One region of the Peribacillus sp. Hz7 genome, then DNA from elsewhere that is predicted to be linked to it. Evidence: riboswitches for the same ligand, from Rfam matches in the RefSeq annotation. Region 1 holds a riboswitch; each other region holds the start of a gene.
What was found. A riboswitch is a leader RNA that binds a small molecule or an ion and turns the genes downstream of it on or off. The one in region 1 is predicted to bind thiamine pyrophosphate.

Region 1 (3,950 bases):
ATGGAAATGATGGATTTACGTTTCGAGTTCCTGAGTTTTTCCATAATCGACTTCACTTTTATCTTGTTTGTCTTGTGCTGATGATCATTGTCTATTTTGGATTAAAACGATTTATCCAGTCTCCATTAGGAAGAATATTGCTAGCTATTAAGGATAATGAACAACGGGCAGAATCGCTTGGCTATCAAGTTTTGCATTATAAAATCATTGCTAGTATCGTAGCTGGCGGAATTGCGAGTTTAAGTGGTTCTTTATATGCGTTATCGCTGCGTTTTGTCAATACGAGTGTATTTACGATGGACATTACGCTGGATGCTTTATTAATGACGATTATTGGTGGAGTGGGTACACTAATCGGCCCTGTTTTAGGGGCGGCTATTATTGAATTGGCTCACCATTGGCTGACAGGACTTGCAAAGGTGCATTGGATTTTTGAGCGTTGGCTTATTTTGTTTGGCATTGTGTATATCCTTGCAGTAATGTTCTTTCCAAATGGGATTGTCGGTAGTGTCCGAAAGCTTGTTGCAAAAAAAGGAAAGAAGGAAGATGTGTCGACTTCAGAGAATATAGTGAAGGAGGGGTGAGATGAGCGGGCAAACAATCGTTTCATTTATCTTTCGCTTCCATCTCGCAAACACGGAAACGTTGACAGAAGAGAAGCAGTGGAGGATTAAAGTGACTCATATTCAAGACGATGATGAAATGACCTTCGAAAATCTAGATGATGCCGTAAATTTTGTAAGACAATCTCTTACGAAACGATAGAGAAAAGAAGTCGAGGGGGGTATTTAGCAAATAGTAGATGAGGAGATGAAGTGAATGAATAAAGTGGGAGTGGAACTGAAAAGAACGACTTTAGCAAATGGAGAAACATTAGGATACCGTGAAAGGGCAGGCGGAGATAAAGTGTTACTTCTTGTTCATGGAAATATGACCTCTTCTAAGCATTGGGATCTTTTAATTGATGTTATTCCTTCCTCTTATAAAATATTAGCTGTGGATTTACGAGGTTTCGGTCATTCGACGTATATACGTTCGGTTGAAAGCATCAAAGATTTTTCAGATGATCTCAAACTGTTTGTTGATCAGTTACAGCTGTCCAAGTTTAGTATGATTGGCTGGTCGACTGGTGGTGCAGTTGCAATGCAGTTTTGTGCGGATTATCCAGGGCTATGCGAGCAATTAATTTTATTAGCCTCTGTTTCAACGAGGGGCTATCCAACGTTTGGAAGCCCGGACTTGACGAAGCGACTGCAAACACAGGAAGAAGTCAGAAATGATGCTAAGACAATGACTGTACAACAAGCGTATGATACGAATAATCGAGACTTTTTGAAGTCTGTGTGGAATACTTTAATTTATACAAAGAAGCAGCCTGATGACAGGAAGTATGAGGAATATGTGGACGATATGCTTACACAGCGCAATCTTGCTGAAGTCTATCATACTTTAAATATTTTTAATATAAGTGATCAACATAATGGATTGCTTCAAGGTAGAAATCAAGTGAGGGATATTCAAATACCTGTCCTTATATTACGAGGAAGTGATGATTTAGTGATTTCTAAACAAATGGCCGATGAAATCATGGAAGATTTTCATGGCCGAGCGGTTTTTAAAGAATTGGCGGCTTGTGGTCATTCTCCATTAATCGATAATCTGGATTTGTTATGTAATGAAATTGTTCAGTTTTTAGACAATAAGGCTCAATAGACAAAATTTCCAATATTCTCTTTACATGTCTATGAATTTATTTTATAGTGTAGTAGAAAAGTTAATATTTTCATACTAGGGGTGTCCAATAAGTTGGGCTGAGAGAGAGACACGATAAAGTTTCTTAACCCTCAGGACCTGATCTGGCTCATACCAGCGTGGGGAAGTTGCTATCTGCTTTTTTTAATGGCTTTGTGCCGTTTAAAAAACTGACTACTACCGGGTTCTGTTTATACAGATCCCGGTTTTTTCATGCCGCTTGGGAATCAGATTTCGTCCTATAACTAAAGGAGGAATTGATGATGAGTGAACAAAAGAACGTCGTAATGACAAGTTTTCCAGCTAGTAAAAAAGTATTTGTAGAAGGATCACAACCAAGTATAAGGGTTCCTTTCCGTGAGATTGAACAGTCTCCAACTGTGACAGCGCGAGGGGAAGAAGTAAATCCGCCTATCCGTGTCTATGATACGAGTGGTCCCTATACGGATCCACAAGTGAAGATTGATATTGAAAAAGGTCTACCATCTGTACGGAGCGAATGGATTCGTGATCGTGAAGATACCGAGGAATATATCGGGCGTGAAATAAAGCCTGAAGACAATGGCTATAAAAATATCGATCAAGGAAAAGAATTTGTATTTCCTGGATTAAAAAGAAAGCCGCTTCGTGCAAAAAAAGGAAAAAATGTGACACAAATGCATTATGCGCGTCAAGGAATCATTACACCTGAAATGGAATACATTGCGCTACGAGAAAATATGGACGCTGAATTTGTTCGTAAAGAAGTAGCGGAAGGTCGAGCAATTATTCCTTCTAACATTAATCACCCAGAAAGTGAACCAATGATTATTGGCCGCAATTTTTTAGTGAAAATCAATGCCAATATCGGTAACTCTGCAGTGACTTCGTCGATTGATGAAGAAGTGGAAAAAATGACGTGGGCTATTCGCTGGGGAGCCGATACAATGATGGATCTCTCTACAGGGAAAAACATTCATACAACACGAGAATGGATTATTCGCAACTGCCCAGTTCCGGTGGGAACAGTCCCAATTTATCAGGCGCTTGAAAAAGTGAATGGTATTGCTGAAGATTTAACATGGGAAGTGTTCCGAGATACATTAATTGAACAAGCGGAACAAGGGGTGGATTACTTTACGATTCATGCGGGAGTACGCCTTCCATATATTCCACTAACAGCGAAACGCACGACTGGCATTGTATCTCGGGGCGGCTCGATTATGGCGCAATGGTGTTTAGCTCATCATCAAGAAAGCTTCTTATATACACATTTTGAAGAAATATGTGAAATTATGAAAGCATACGATGTTGCTTTTTCATTAGGAGATGGGCTTCGTCCGGGTTCGATTGCTGATGCGAATGATGATGCCCAATTTGCAGAGCTCGAAACGCTCGGTGAATTAACGAAAATTGCCTGGAAACATGATGTGCAAGTGATGATTGAAGGACCAGGTCATGTACCGATGCATAAAATTAAAGAAAATATGGATAAGCAATTAGATATTTGTATGGAAGCGCCGTTCTATACGCTTGGGCCATTAACGACTGACATTGCACCAGGCTATGATCATATTACGTCAGCCATTGGCGCAGCGATGATTGCTTCATACGGAACAGCGATGCTTTGCTATGTAACACCGAAAGAACATTTAGGCTTACCAAATAAAGACGATGTGCGCGATGGGGTTATTACGTATAAAATTGCCGCTCATGCAGCCGATCTTGCAAAAGGACATCCTGGAGCAGAACTTCGCGATAACGCTCTTTCAAAAGCACGATTTGAATTCCGTTGGCGTGATCAATTTAATTTATCACTCGATCCAGAGCGAGCGATGGAATACCATGATGAAACACTGCCAGCAGAAGGAGCTAAAACCGCTCATTTCTGTTCAATGTGCGGCCCGAAATTTTGCAGCATGAAGATTTCTCATAACATTCGTGATATGGAAGTAGATAAAGCGCTAGAAGAGAAAGCGGAGGAATTCCGTCAGAGTGGTTCAAAGATTTATCAATAATAGCATCAGTAAGCTCCTTTCTTTTGAAGGGAGCTTGTTTTTTTATAATGAATCGTTTCATAGATTTGGATCAATTTGTCGATTCTTTGAACTACTCACCACTTAATTTCTAACGAAATTTGAAGTGGGAGTCTTCTGTCGGGAGATGATAAAAAATCAGATCGGTTCTTTCTTCCTGTGAAACGATTTTACTCTAACAGG
Region 2 (3,950 bases), on a different contig from region 1:
GTTAATTTCGTTAATGAGACGAAGTGAATCACAGGGTGTTAAATGTAAGGTAAGTACTTCTTCTATCATAATGGATCTTCCAGCCGTAATCGTTTTAGTGAATTCCTCCATACTCATAATCTGAAGCAATTGTTCTGTCGCAATATTTTCCGATAATGAATCTAAACACTCTTCAAGCGTTGATTGCTGCTTTTTCATTTTTTCTATAAATAGTTTGAAAAAATGTTCGACTTTTTCTCCGGAAAGGGAGAATTGCGTCCACTGGCTAATAATACGATCTTTATGATCCATTAAGAAATCAATTGCTGTAGCGTTATTAAATAGCATCTCGCCCTCCATTGACAGGAAAAGATTTTTTCGTTGATTATTCCTATTTCGCTAATAGGAAACGAAAATCCTTTAACTTCTAAAGAAAATTATGCAAAAATTCTAAAAAAAACGATTTTTCGTATCTTTATAACTAGTAAAAAGGCTGTATTCAATAATAAGCCAGTAATCAACAAAGTCATATAATAGAGCCAATTATTTCGCTAATAGGAAACGAAAATCCTTTAACTTCTAAAGAAAATTATGCAAAAATTCTAAAAAAACGTTTTTTTTGTGTCTTTATAACTAGTAAAAAGGCTGTATTCAATAATAAGCCAGTAATCAATAAAGTCATATAATAGAGCCAATAAAAAAGTAACCAACAAAATAGCTGTTGGTTACTGTTGTGAAGTCGTATAAGGTTCTATATGAATGATTGCATATTTAACATTATGTTCCGATAGTAAGTTTTGTTCGACTTTGACCGTGATTTCATGGCTTTCAATAACCGTTAAAAGCGGGTTTACATGAACGGTTGCTTCAACAAGAATTTCATTTCCGTGCATACGAGCTTTAATTTCGCTCATTTCCTTAACGCCTTCTGTTTTTGAAATGGTCACGCCAATTTTTTGTAATAACTCTTCATCAAATCCATCTGTTAAGGAGTGGGAAGCGTCTAGGAAAATCTCGACAGCTGTTTTACAAATAATAATTCCGACAACGATAGCAGCGACTCCATCGAGCCATGCGATGCCGATATAGGTTCCTAAAATTCCAACTAAAGCACCTACACTAACGAGCGCATCCGATCGATTATCTTGTGCAACCGCATAAATGGAAGCACTATTTATTTTTCGACTAAGCGCTGCATTATAACGATAAATAACGTACATAAATACCGCGGAGAATAATGCTGTAACCGCTGTCAAGATGTTAGGTGATTGCGTATCTTCTGTAAAAAAATCTTCAATAGCACCGGTAATGACATCAATACCGACCGTAATCATGATAAAAGCAGCGATTAAAGAAGCAATTGTTTCTGCACGCAAATGGCCATATGCATGATTTTTATCTGGCGGGATTTTTGAAATTTTTAATCCAATTAATACGGCAACCGAAGCGACAATATCCGTCGCATTATTTAATCCATCTGCCCATAAACCTTTGGAGTGACCGAAATAGCCCACCGTTAATTTCAGGGCTGATAAAAATATGTAAGCAAGGATGCTAATATAAGCCCCTCTTTCAGCTGAAATAGAATTTTGATCTGTATGCATAATTGTACCCCCATTGCAAACTTGCGTATTAACGATATCAGATGAAACCGTAGTGGGTCTATAGAAACAATGTCTCCTTCATCCATTTAAATTGTATCTTTGCATTTGTATTGTAGGGCCAAAAATAAGTTGGTCACAGCTAAAAATACATCCTTAATTAGGAAGGAAGAGAAGATTAGTACTTGTTTTATGAGCAAACTAGTAGTATATTCTAACCTAGGATAAAAATTAAATACGTCCACAAGGGGAGCCGAAGAGGCTGAGAGTGAGCGAATGAGTTCTGACCCTATGAACCTGTTAGTTAATGCTAGCGTAGGGATGTGGTTTTGGATATAAAGCAATACGGGCCATCCATTACCGCCCTAGTATTGCTTTTTTGTTTGGAAAAAGCAATTCGGGCAGCTCATCTCGCTTCTCTAATTAGGAGAAGGAGGAAGTACAATGAATAACAAAACACTATTTTTAGTGGAAGTAGCTATTTTTGCGGCTTTGGCGTTGCTGCTTGATTTTGTATCAGGTGCGATTATGGGAAGGTTTTGGCCGCAAGGAGGTTCTATTTCCCTTGCGATGGTTCCTGTTTTTTTAATGGCCTTTCGTTGGGGAGTTAAAGGCGGAGTCCTTACTGGAGTTTTATTAGGAGGATTGCAAATTATAACGGGAGCCATTCCTTATCATTTTGCTTCATGGATTATAGATTATTTCTTAGCTTTTGGAGTCGTAGGGTTCGCTGGTGTATATGTGAATAAGGTAAATGTGAGCTTAAGGGAAGGAAACTATTCGAAAGCTAACTTTTACATTATAAGCGGAGTGTTGTTAGGAAGCTTTTTACGATTTTTATGTCATTTTGCTTCTGGTATTATTCTTTATGGAGAGTATGCGCCGCCAGGCCAACCAGTCGCGCTTTACTCGCTCGTTTATAATGGTACGTATATGCTAGGATGCTTTGTACTATCTGCTATTATCGTGGCCATGCTTTATTCAACGGCAAGAAATGTATTAATGAGAAAAGCGTATTAAATCTTCAGTCGGATCTGTTATAGGTCCGGCTTTTTCTATCGTTTAATTTTTAAGTGTTCGTGAATATGGTTGTTCCATTTGATTTGCGGCTTAAATGAGCCGTAAATTAATCTATGAAAAAAGCTGAGCAAGTATGAAAGTCTCTCGCTCAGCTTGGTATGAAAAAATCCTATGGATATGGTTGACTATCCAGGGTGCTTAAAAGCTTTTAATACACTTTATCACCGTTAAAGATAGAGTTTTTAACGATAACGTAATCTACATTGCGGATTGCTTCTAACTTATTTCCACCTGCATAAGAGATAGAGGACTGAAGATCTTGCTCCATTTCTGTTAATGTATCTTGCAAAGAACCTTTGTGCTCGACGAACATTTTCTTGCCTTCTACGTTTTTCTTTTCGCCTTTTTGAAATTCTGAAGCAGAACCAAAGTATTCTTTATAGAGTTTTCCATCTTTCTCAAACGTTTCTCCTGGTGATTCTTCATGTCCAGCAAATAATGAACCAATCATGACCATAGTTGCACCAAATCTAATCGATTTAGCGATATCGCCGTGTGTACGAATTCCTCCGTCAGCAATAATCGGCTTGCTTGCTGCCTTTGCACACCAACGCAGTGCAGCTAATTGCCAACCACCTGTTCCAAATCCGGTTTTAATTTTTGTAATACATACCTTTCCTGGCCCGATGCCTACTTTTGTCGCATCCGCACCAGCATGCTCTAATTCTCTTACGGCTTCTGGAGTGCCTACATTTCCAGCAATCACAAAACTATCAGGTAAGTATTTTTTAATATGTTGAATCATCTCTATGACTGCATTCGAATGACCGTGTGCAATATCAATTGTAATGTATTCAGGTACAAGCTGTTCCTCTGCTAATTGTTGGATAAATTCATACTCTTCATCTTTAACTCCAACGCTAATCGATGCGATTAATCCTCGTGATTGCATATCTTTAATAAAAGATACTCGCTTCTCTGGTTCGAAGCGATGCATCACATAAAAGTAGCCATTTTCTGCTAAGTAAATAGCAATCTTTTCATCTATAATAGTCTGCATATTGGCAGGTACTACAGGTAACTTAAATGTATGTTTCCCTAAAGTTACCGTTGTATCACATTCAGAACGGCTCTGTACTATACATCTTGCCGGAATTAATTGAATATCTTCATAATCAAACACATTATCCATGTTTTACACCTCTAAATACGAATATTTAATTAATGCTAAATAAAAATGTTCGTCCAATGGGTAATTTACATCATTATTATCAGTTTGTCAAAGCTTTTTATACTATAAGATTTCGCTTAGTGTTTTTTCTGATTTAAAAATTTTTTTAAAATCGAGTG
Region 3 (3,950 bases), on a different contig from region 1:
TCGGCTTCGGGAATATTTGGTGTAATCAGAGTTGCAAGCGGGAGAAGCTTTGTAATAAGAACATCCATTGCATCCTTACTTAATAATGGGCTGCCGCTTGTTGAAATCATGACAGGATCGACAACAATATGCTTCGGTTTGTATTCTTTTAGTTTTTCGACAATCACTTCAATAATGTGCGGGGAAGACACCATACCTATTTTCACACTGTCTGGAAAGATATCGTTCATAATGCTGTCTAGTTGTTGTCCTACAAACTCAGGTGTTGCCTCGAGTACACTATCTACTCCTGTTGTGTTTTGAGCAGTAAGCGCTGTAATAGCAGTCATCGCGTACATTTTGTGAGCGGTAATCGTTTTAATATCAGCTTGAATGCCTGCTCCGCCGCTGCTATCGGAACCAGCAATACTTAATACTTTTTTCATCATCCATCCCTCTAATCTAGTTATTTTCGTGATTGACTATTTGCTTTGAGAGAGCAAGCAGTTCCTGGCTTGCTTTTTTGATATCTTGTTTAGCAAAAATCGCTGAAACAACAGCAACTCCATCAATACCGCTGCCGCTTAGTTGTAAAATGTTTTTTTCATTAATTCCACCAATTGCAACGACAGGAATGGAAACACTTTGACAAATAGCCTCTAAAGTACGCAAGGGTAGTGCAGTAGCATCGAGTTTCGTTGAAGTCGTAAAAACAGCACCTACACCTACATAATCTGCTCCACCTTTTTCAGCTAGACGGGCTTGTTCAACGGTTTGAACCGATACACCAAGTATTTTGTCATCACCAATTATATTTCTTGCTGTTGATAGATCCATATCGTCTTGTCCAATGTGAATCCCATCAGCAGCGCATGCAATGGCGACTTCTACATTATCATTGATGACAAATGGAACGTTATAAGCGTCTGTTATTTTTTTTATTTGCTGTGCTTCTTTTAAAAAGTCCTCATAAGGTAGATTCTTTTCACGTAACTGAATAAATGTTGCCCCGCCTTGAATCGTTTGTTCTACTTGTTCAGCTAAAGACTGTTCTCCAAGCCAAGCTCTATCTGTTACGGCATACAAAAGCATAGATTGTTTATCTACTTTCAATTTTCATGCCCTCCTTTAATAGAGAAGAATCAAGTTTACTTACATAATCAATGAAGTGCGTTCTAAAGCTTGAAGTGCCTCCACCTGTAGCTATTGTTTTTTGATAAGCAAGTTCGCCGCTAAGTCCCATTGCACAGACAGCTGCGGCTGTGCTATCTATTAGTTGCTCTGGATTGGCTCCACAATAAGCACCGATTACAGCAGAGAGCATACAACCTGATCCGGTGATTTTCGACATCATTGGGTGCCCATTTTTAATGATGTACGCTTTTTCGTGGTGAACAACCAGGTCGGTAGCGCCTGTTGTAGCAATAACAGCACCTGTTCCAATGCTTAAATCTTTTGTAAGTTGAATAATTTCATTTATATTTTCATCTTCAATACTTTCAGCCGCATCGACACCTTTTGTTAATCCACTTCCTGCGTAAATCGTTTTAATTTCAGAAATATTGCCTCTAATAACGGAAAACTTCACTTCTTCTAGTAGTTTAAACGTCATATTTGTTCTTAGTTTAGAAGCACCAGCACCGACAGGGTCTAAAATAACAGGAAGACCGAGTTCATTTGCTTTTTTCCCTGCTTTAATCATCGAGAGAATGGTTCGTGCATTGAGCGTACCAATATTAAGGACGAGACTGCTGCAAATACTCGTAATTTCCTCTACTTCGGTTAAATCATCTGCCATAATAGGAGATCCGCCGCAGGCCAAGACAATATTAGCCACATCGTTGACCGTTACATAATTGGTAATATTATGTACTAAAGGTGTTTGCATAGCTACATTTTCTAAAATATTTTCAAACATATAGATACTCCTCCGTTGGTTGATTTATCTACTAACTAATTGAAATGAAAAAATGCGATATACCAAAAAGGTGCATCGCATTCATAGACTATCATTTATGACATTCGATTCCCTACGTTGGCATTATCCAAATCAGGTTAAAGGGTTAAAGCTACATTTCGCTTACTCTCAGCCCACATGTGCAAGCTCCCCTACTATTTACATTCTATCTATTATTTTAGCATATTTCTTGATATAGAGTACTCTTCTTTCATTAAATTAAGTTTTTCTCTATGCATCTTTTCTGAAAGATGTGTGAGCCAAAATTACGTTATCAATAATATTGTTTAATAAAGTGAGGGGTTCCTTCATCGATCACGGATGGTTAGTTGACCAATCGAATCTTTACTACAAAAGCGAGGCGACTGTTCAGTTTAGACAAGCATTTCATCTTATGACCTCGAGGGGCTAGGAGTCGTAGCTAGATGAGGGCAGTCGTCCCCCGCCTATCTTCTTTGTTTTCCCATACGCTTGAGGTGGGGGTCTTACTGCCCGTTAAGTGTGAGGGAAAAAATCTGTTAAAGTATTAGGATTTTTTCAGTAGTAGGCTCATATTCTAATAGGGGTGATGTGATGGTAGAAAATACGTTCGGGAAAATTTGTACATATGATCAAGTTAAGCCGTTATTTAAAGATAATCAATCCATTTTATTCGGTGGATTTGGCGGGGTCGGCACGCCGCCAGGGCTAGTAAATTTGATTTTAGAAACAAACGTTCAAAACTTACTTCTTATCGGCAATGATGCAGGATTTCCGAATATCGGAATAGGAAAAATTGTGACGGCAAAAAGGGCATGCAAAATGATAGTATCTCATATTGGCTCGAATCCAAACGCCGGTGCATTTATGCAGAATGGTGAACTAGAGATTGAGTTTTCGCCGCAAGGCACGCTTGTTGAACGAATTAGAGCAGGGGGGATGGGGCTTGGCGGGGTGTTAACAGATATCGGATTAGATGCAGAATTTGTTAATCAAGGGAAACAAGTAGTAGCACTAGATAACAAGAAGTATCTTGTTGAACCCGCATTAACGGCTGAAATTGCAATTGTGTATGCGAAACGATGTGACCCGTATGGCAATTTAGTGTTTGATAAAAGTGCCCGCAATACGAATCCTCTTATTGCAATGGCAGGAGCCATCACGATTGTTGAAGTAGATGAAATTGTACCGCTTGGTGCTTTAAATCCAGATCATATTGTGACTCCGGGGGCATTTGTTGATTATATCGTTCCATCGAAAGGAGTGGATTGGAAATGGGCATGGGAGATGGTATTCGACAAACATTAGCCAAACGTGCTGCTGAGGAAATTTCTGATGGTATGCTTGTCAATTTAGGGATTGGCATTCCATCACTCGTTCCAGATTATTTGCCCAAAAGTCATAACGTTATGTTTCATGCAGAGAATGGAATTGTTGGAATCAGCCATTCCCCGCCGTATGAAGAGGCGGATGAGCATTTATGTAACGCTGGAGGTTATCCGATTACGGTGAAAAGCGGGGCATCTTATTGTGATAGTGCTGTTGCATTTGGAATGATTCGACGCGGACTTGTTGATGTAACGATTTTAGGGGCGCTGCAAGTAAGTGAGGCAGGTGATTTAGCGAATTGGATTGTTCCGGGGAAAAGGGTTCCAGGGATGGGGGGCGCGATGGAACTCGCAGCAAAAGCGAACAAAGTGATTGTATTGATGAATCATACGGATAAAAACGGTCAATCGAAATTACTTAAAACATGCACGTTACCGTTAACGGCAAAAAGATGTGTCCATATGGTCATTACCGATTTAGGGGTTTTTTCGGTAAGGGACACAGGATTAATCTTAACTGATTTGTATGAACCATATACCGTAGAGGAAGTACGAAAGCGAACAGAAGCCTCATTTGATGTTGCCGAACAGCTCCGTATCCTACAAAAATAAGGAGTGTGATGTAAATGGCCTATCAGCAGCAAATCTCAACATGGTTACAAGAGCATCGAAAAAATGGGATTCAACTATTACAAAAGCTTGTTCAA
Region 4 (3,950 bases), on a different contig from region 1:
AACCAAGTCTTATCATTTCTTCATCATAGCCTGTTACAATGGGCAATACTTTCTCAGCTTTTTGTCGATAAAATGAATCACGATCTAGAAGTCTATGAATCGCTTCATCAATGATATTCATTAACTCATTAACAGAAAAAGATTTTAACACCTTACGACTGCTATGCTTAATCTTGTCAATTAACCTGTTCATTTGTTCATTTGTAAGAATCGGAATCTCCACTTCTATTGTTTCCTGATTTCTTTCGAATAGAAGCACCTTTGTCTCAAATGATTCTTCTCCTATATTCGGAATATATCCAGCGATTTCTCTCATTTCTCCAGTCCCTTTGAAGCCTTTAAAAATTCTGCCATCGCTAGCGAACAGCCCTTTGCTTCTGTTCCTTCCACTCTTCCTAATAAAAGAAAACCGCCTTCCACTTCAACACCAACATCTTCTGTTAAAATCGTAGAAACAGAATTCATATTAGCAAGATCGCAATGAACAATAACGCCGCGTTCTCCTTTTGCTACTTCTTCACCTGTTAACGGATTTACCACTCGCGTTTTAATCCAACTTGGTCCTGACTTAACAGCAGGCACAGATTGATTTCCATCGTCATACAGCTGTGTACTCAGCTCGGTCATGCCGTACATATTGATACACGCTGAACGATTGACTCCTAAATATGTAGAAAGCAACTGATAAAACTCATCCAACTCTAATTCTTTAGATTGTTTTTTAAAGCCGCCCGTATCAAGAATTTTACTTCCTTTTGGTAGAGTAAAAGTTTGATTCCCACGCTCTAGTTCTTCTAAAAGGTGAACAAAGCTATAACTTGCACCTAAAAGAGCATAAGGTTCTCCAATTGCTTCAGCATTCCTCAGCTCTTTCTGTAAGCCTTCCACATCAAGCTCGTGATTTTGTATAAAATAACGGCTATCCTCTGTCCCAAATCTTTCTTTTGCGAGTTTTAAATAACGAGCTAAAGAAGAATTAGGCATCTCCTGTTCTGTTGGAAATAAGATTCCCATCCGAATCTTATCGGTATTTCCCATAAATCTTTCTTGAAAATTTTTAATCATCGACCTATCAAATATGTCTAATGTTGGATGATAATGTTTACCTCTAATTCCTTGTGTTGTACCACTTGTCATATAAACCGCTTCCGCTTGCTCCGGATCACAGCAGCTCAAAGTAACATCTTTAAAAGCATTAATCGGTACTGGCGGGATGTCTCTCCAAGTTTTCACAGTACGCGGTGTTTTTCCTTTTTGAGAACAAAAAGTTCGATAAGGAATGTTATATTGATAGTGATAGCGAAATAATTGTAAAGCCTGCTGATTAAAATCTTCCTCAGAAGATTCATTACGATTGATAAATTGAACTGTCGATTCAATCATTTCTTTTTGAGTCATCATGTTTACCCATTCCTTTCAATGTAGCCATTTATTTTCTAATAACGCAAAAAAGCACTTTGCGTACGCAAAGTGCAAAAATACAGAGTAATCCCCTTATCACTTCCCTACGCTGGCATGACCCAACAGGTTCAAACGGTCTACGGTAGATTAACCGTACTCTCAGCCTGATTCCACAGACTCCCGATATCATCTATTTTTATACAAAGAATACCCTTTCTTTTTGCAAAATGCAATCACAAAAAAACCTGTACCAGAAGTAGCGTACAGGTTTTCACTCAATCTCGTTCATCAACTATCTACTTATCCACGAATTTGTCCTTGTCCATAAATAAAATATTTAGTAGATGTTAAAGCAGGTAATCCCATTGGTCCACGCGCATGAAGCTTTTGCGTACTAATCCCAATTTCAGCACCGTAACCGAATTCAAAACCATCAGTAAAACGGGTAGAAGCATTATGATAAACAGCGGCTGCATCGACTCCATTTAAGAAAATGGCTGCATTTTCCTCATTTGTTGTGATAATGGCTTCAGAATGATTCGTACCATATTGATTAATATGCTCAACAGCTTCTATAACATCCTTCACAATTTTCACACTCAATTTTAGCGCTAAATATTCCGTTGCCCAATCTTCTTCTGTTGCTTGCTTCGCCTCTGGAAAAGCAGTACAGACCGTTTGATCTCCGTATAGTTCAATTCCTTTACCGTGAAGAACTGCTAATAAGTCCGTCCCATTTTTAGTAAACCAGCTTTCATGAATGAGCAAACTTTCAATGGCATTACATACAGATGGACGCTGTGTCTTTCCATTGATTACAATATTTTCTGTCATCTCATAATCAGCTGATTCATCAATAAAAATATGACAGTTACCAGCGCCCGTTTCAAGAACAGGTACAGTCGATTCACGAACAACGGTATCAATTAAATTTTTGCCTCCACGTGGAATCAACACATCTAAATATTCATTCAAATGAAATAATTCTTTCGCTGTTTCACGGCTTGTATCTTCCATTAATTGAACCGCATCAACTGGTAAAGATGTTTGCGCCAATGCCTTATGAATCGACCCAACAAGCGCTTGATTAGAGTAGCTTGCAGATGAACTTCCTCGTAAAATAACCGCATTCCCTGTTTTTAATGATAATGTAGCCGCATCAATCGTTACATTTGGTCTCGCTTCATAAATCATACCAATCACACCGATTGGAACACGATTTTTTTTAATAAGCAAGCCGTTTTCTTTCTCAATGGTCTCTAAGCTTTCACCGACTGGATCCTTTAAGTCAATCAGTAAACGAATAGCCGCTGACATATCTTCAATACGCTTTTCGTTTAACATAATGCGATCTAGCGTTGATTCAGGCAGACCATTTTTCTTTCCTTGTTCTAAATCTTTTGCATTTTCACTTATTAAATAATCTTTATCTACTAATAATTGATCCGCAATTTTTGCTAATGCTTCATTTTTTTCTTCTGTCGTCTTCCCATTCATTTTATAACTTGCCGCTTTAGCCGCTTTTCCTCTTACAATAACTTCACTCATTACTAACTCCCCCTTTTTAATTTAGGCTTTCACCCATTTATCTCGATGAATCACTTCAATTGCTGACATCACAAGCTCGTCTGTCCGTTTTCCCATCGCTAGTTTCAGCTCATCGACAGAATAGAGAACTTCTCCTCGGCCAAGCAATCCACTTGAACCAAACACTTCAACAACGTCCCCTTTTTCAAAATCTCCTTGAATGTCATAAATACCGGCAGGCAATAAACTGCTGCCATTCAACATTAAGGCTGTTTCTGCGCCATCGTCAACGAAGATTTTCCCTGACACTTCCGAATGAATTGAAATCCACTGCTTATTATTATTTACGGTTGTAAGCACGTCATTTTCAATATACGTCCCGTCACCGTCACCCGCTAAAATTCGCAGAAGCTTATCACGGCCTTCTCCTTTACCAATAAAGACTTTTACACCTAAAGATAGTGCTGTTTTCGCAGCTAATAATTTCGATTGCATCCCGCCTGTCCCAACGTTTGAGCCGGCTCCTTCCGCTACTTGCAGCCAATCATCCGTTACCTCTGTTAAATAATCGATTCTCTTAGCATCCGGATTCGTCAACGGATTACAATCATATAAGCCGTTAATGTCCGTTAAAATAATAAGCTGATCGGCATGAATAAGCCCACTTACAAGAGCAGAAAGCATATCGTTATCCCCAAATGTTAATTCTTCAACAGACACTGTATCATTTTCGTTAATGATTGGTAAAATGCCGCGTTCAATTAATTCTGATAAAGTCGCATGGGCATTTTTATAACGGTCTTTTTTTGAAAAGTCGGTTCTTGTTAATAAAATTTGGGCGGCATTAATGCCAAACTGCCCTAATTGCTGCATATACGATTGAATCAATAAACTTTGACCGACAGCTGCAGCTGCTTGTTTCCCTTTTAACGTAACCGGACGTGATGGGTAACCTAGCTTACGAAATCCGGTAGCAACGGCACCAGATGATACAAGAATCACGTCATGCCCTTCTTTTCGCA

Region 2: another riboswitch for thiamine pyrophosphate. It lies ahead of thiT (energy-coupled thiamine transporter ThiT); the one in region 1 lies ahead of thiC (phosphomethylpyrimidine synthase ThiC).
Region 3: another riboswitch for thiamine pyrophosphate. It lies ahead of thiM (hydroxyethylthiazole kinase); the one in region 1 lies ahead of thiC (phosphomethylpyrimidine synthase ThiC).
Region 4: another riboswitch for thiamine pyrophosphate. It lies ahead of ACE199_RS04420 (LuxE/PaaK family acyltransferase); the one in region 1 lies ahead of thiC (phosphomethylpyrimidine synthase ThiC).

What each region holds. Positions count from the first base shown of each region.
Region 1 is NZ_JBHHJV010000011.1:61,327-65,276, reverse strand. It holds gene ACE199_RS15220 (branched-chain amino acid ABC transporter permease) at 1-584, shown strand, start outside; gene ACE199_RS15215 (hypothetical protein) at 586-765, shown strand; gene phaZ (intracellular short-chain-length polyhydroxyalkanoate depolymerase) at 820-1,713, shown strand; TPP riboswitch at 1,781-1,895, shown strand; gene thiC (phosphomethylpyrimidine synthase ThiC) at 2,016-3,749, shown strand.
Region 2 is NZ_JBHHJV010000004.1:249,116-253,065, reverse strand. It holds gene ACE199_RS08795 (ATP-binding protein) at 1-327, opposite strand, end outside; gene ACE199_RS08790 (cation diffusion facilitator family transporter) at 705-1,583, opposite strand; TPP riboswitch at 1,817-1,919, shown strand; gene thiT (energy-coupled thiamine transporter ThiT) at 2,025-2,600, shown strand; gene guaC (GMP reductase) at 2,809-3,792, opposite strand.
Region 3 is NZ_JBHHJV010000002.1:29,082-33,031, reverse strand. It holds gene thiD (bifunctional hydroxymethylpyrimidine kinase/phosphomethylpyrimidine kinase) at 1-425, opposite strand, end outside; gene thiE (thiamine phosphate synthase) at 442-1,092, opposite strand; gene thiM (hydroxyethylthiazole kinase) at 1,079-1,897, opposite strand; TPP riboswitch at 1,990-2,100, opposite strand; gene ACE199_RS03755 (CoA transferase subunit A) at 2,510-3,223, shown strand; gene ACE199_RS03750 (3-oxoacid CoA-transferase subunit B) at 3,190-3,855, shown strand; gene ACE199_RS03745 (peptidase) at 3,870-3,950, shown strand, end outside.
Region 4 is NZ_JBHHJV010000002.1:180,797-184,746, forward strand. It holds gene ACE199_RS04415 (acyl-CoA reductase) at 1-316, opposite strand, end outside; gene ACE199_RS04420 (LuxE/PaaK family acyltransferase) at 313-1,401, opposite strand; TPP riboswitch at 1,486-1,595, opposite strand; gene ACE199_RS04425 (glutamate-5-semialdehyde dehydrogenase) at 1,702-2,949, opposite strand; gene proB (glutamate 5-kinase) at 2,971-3,950, opposite strand, start outside.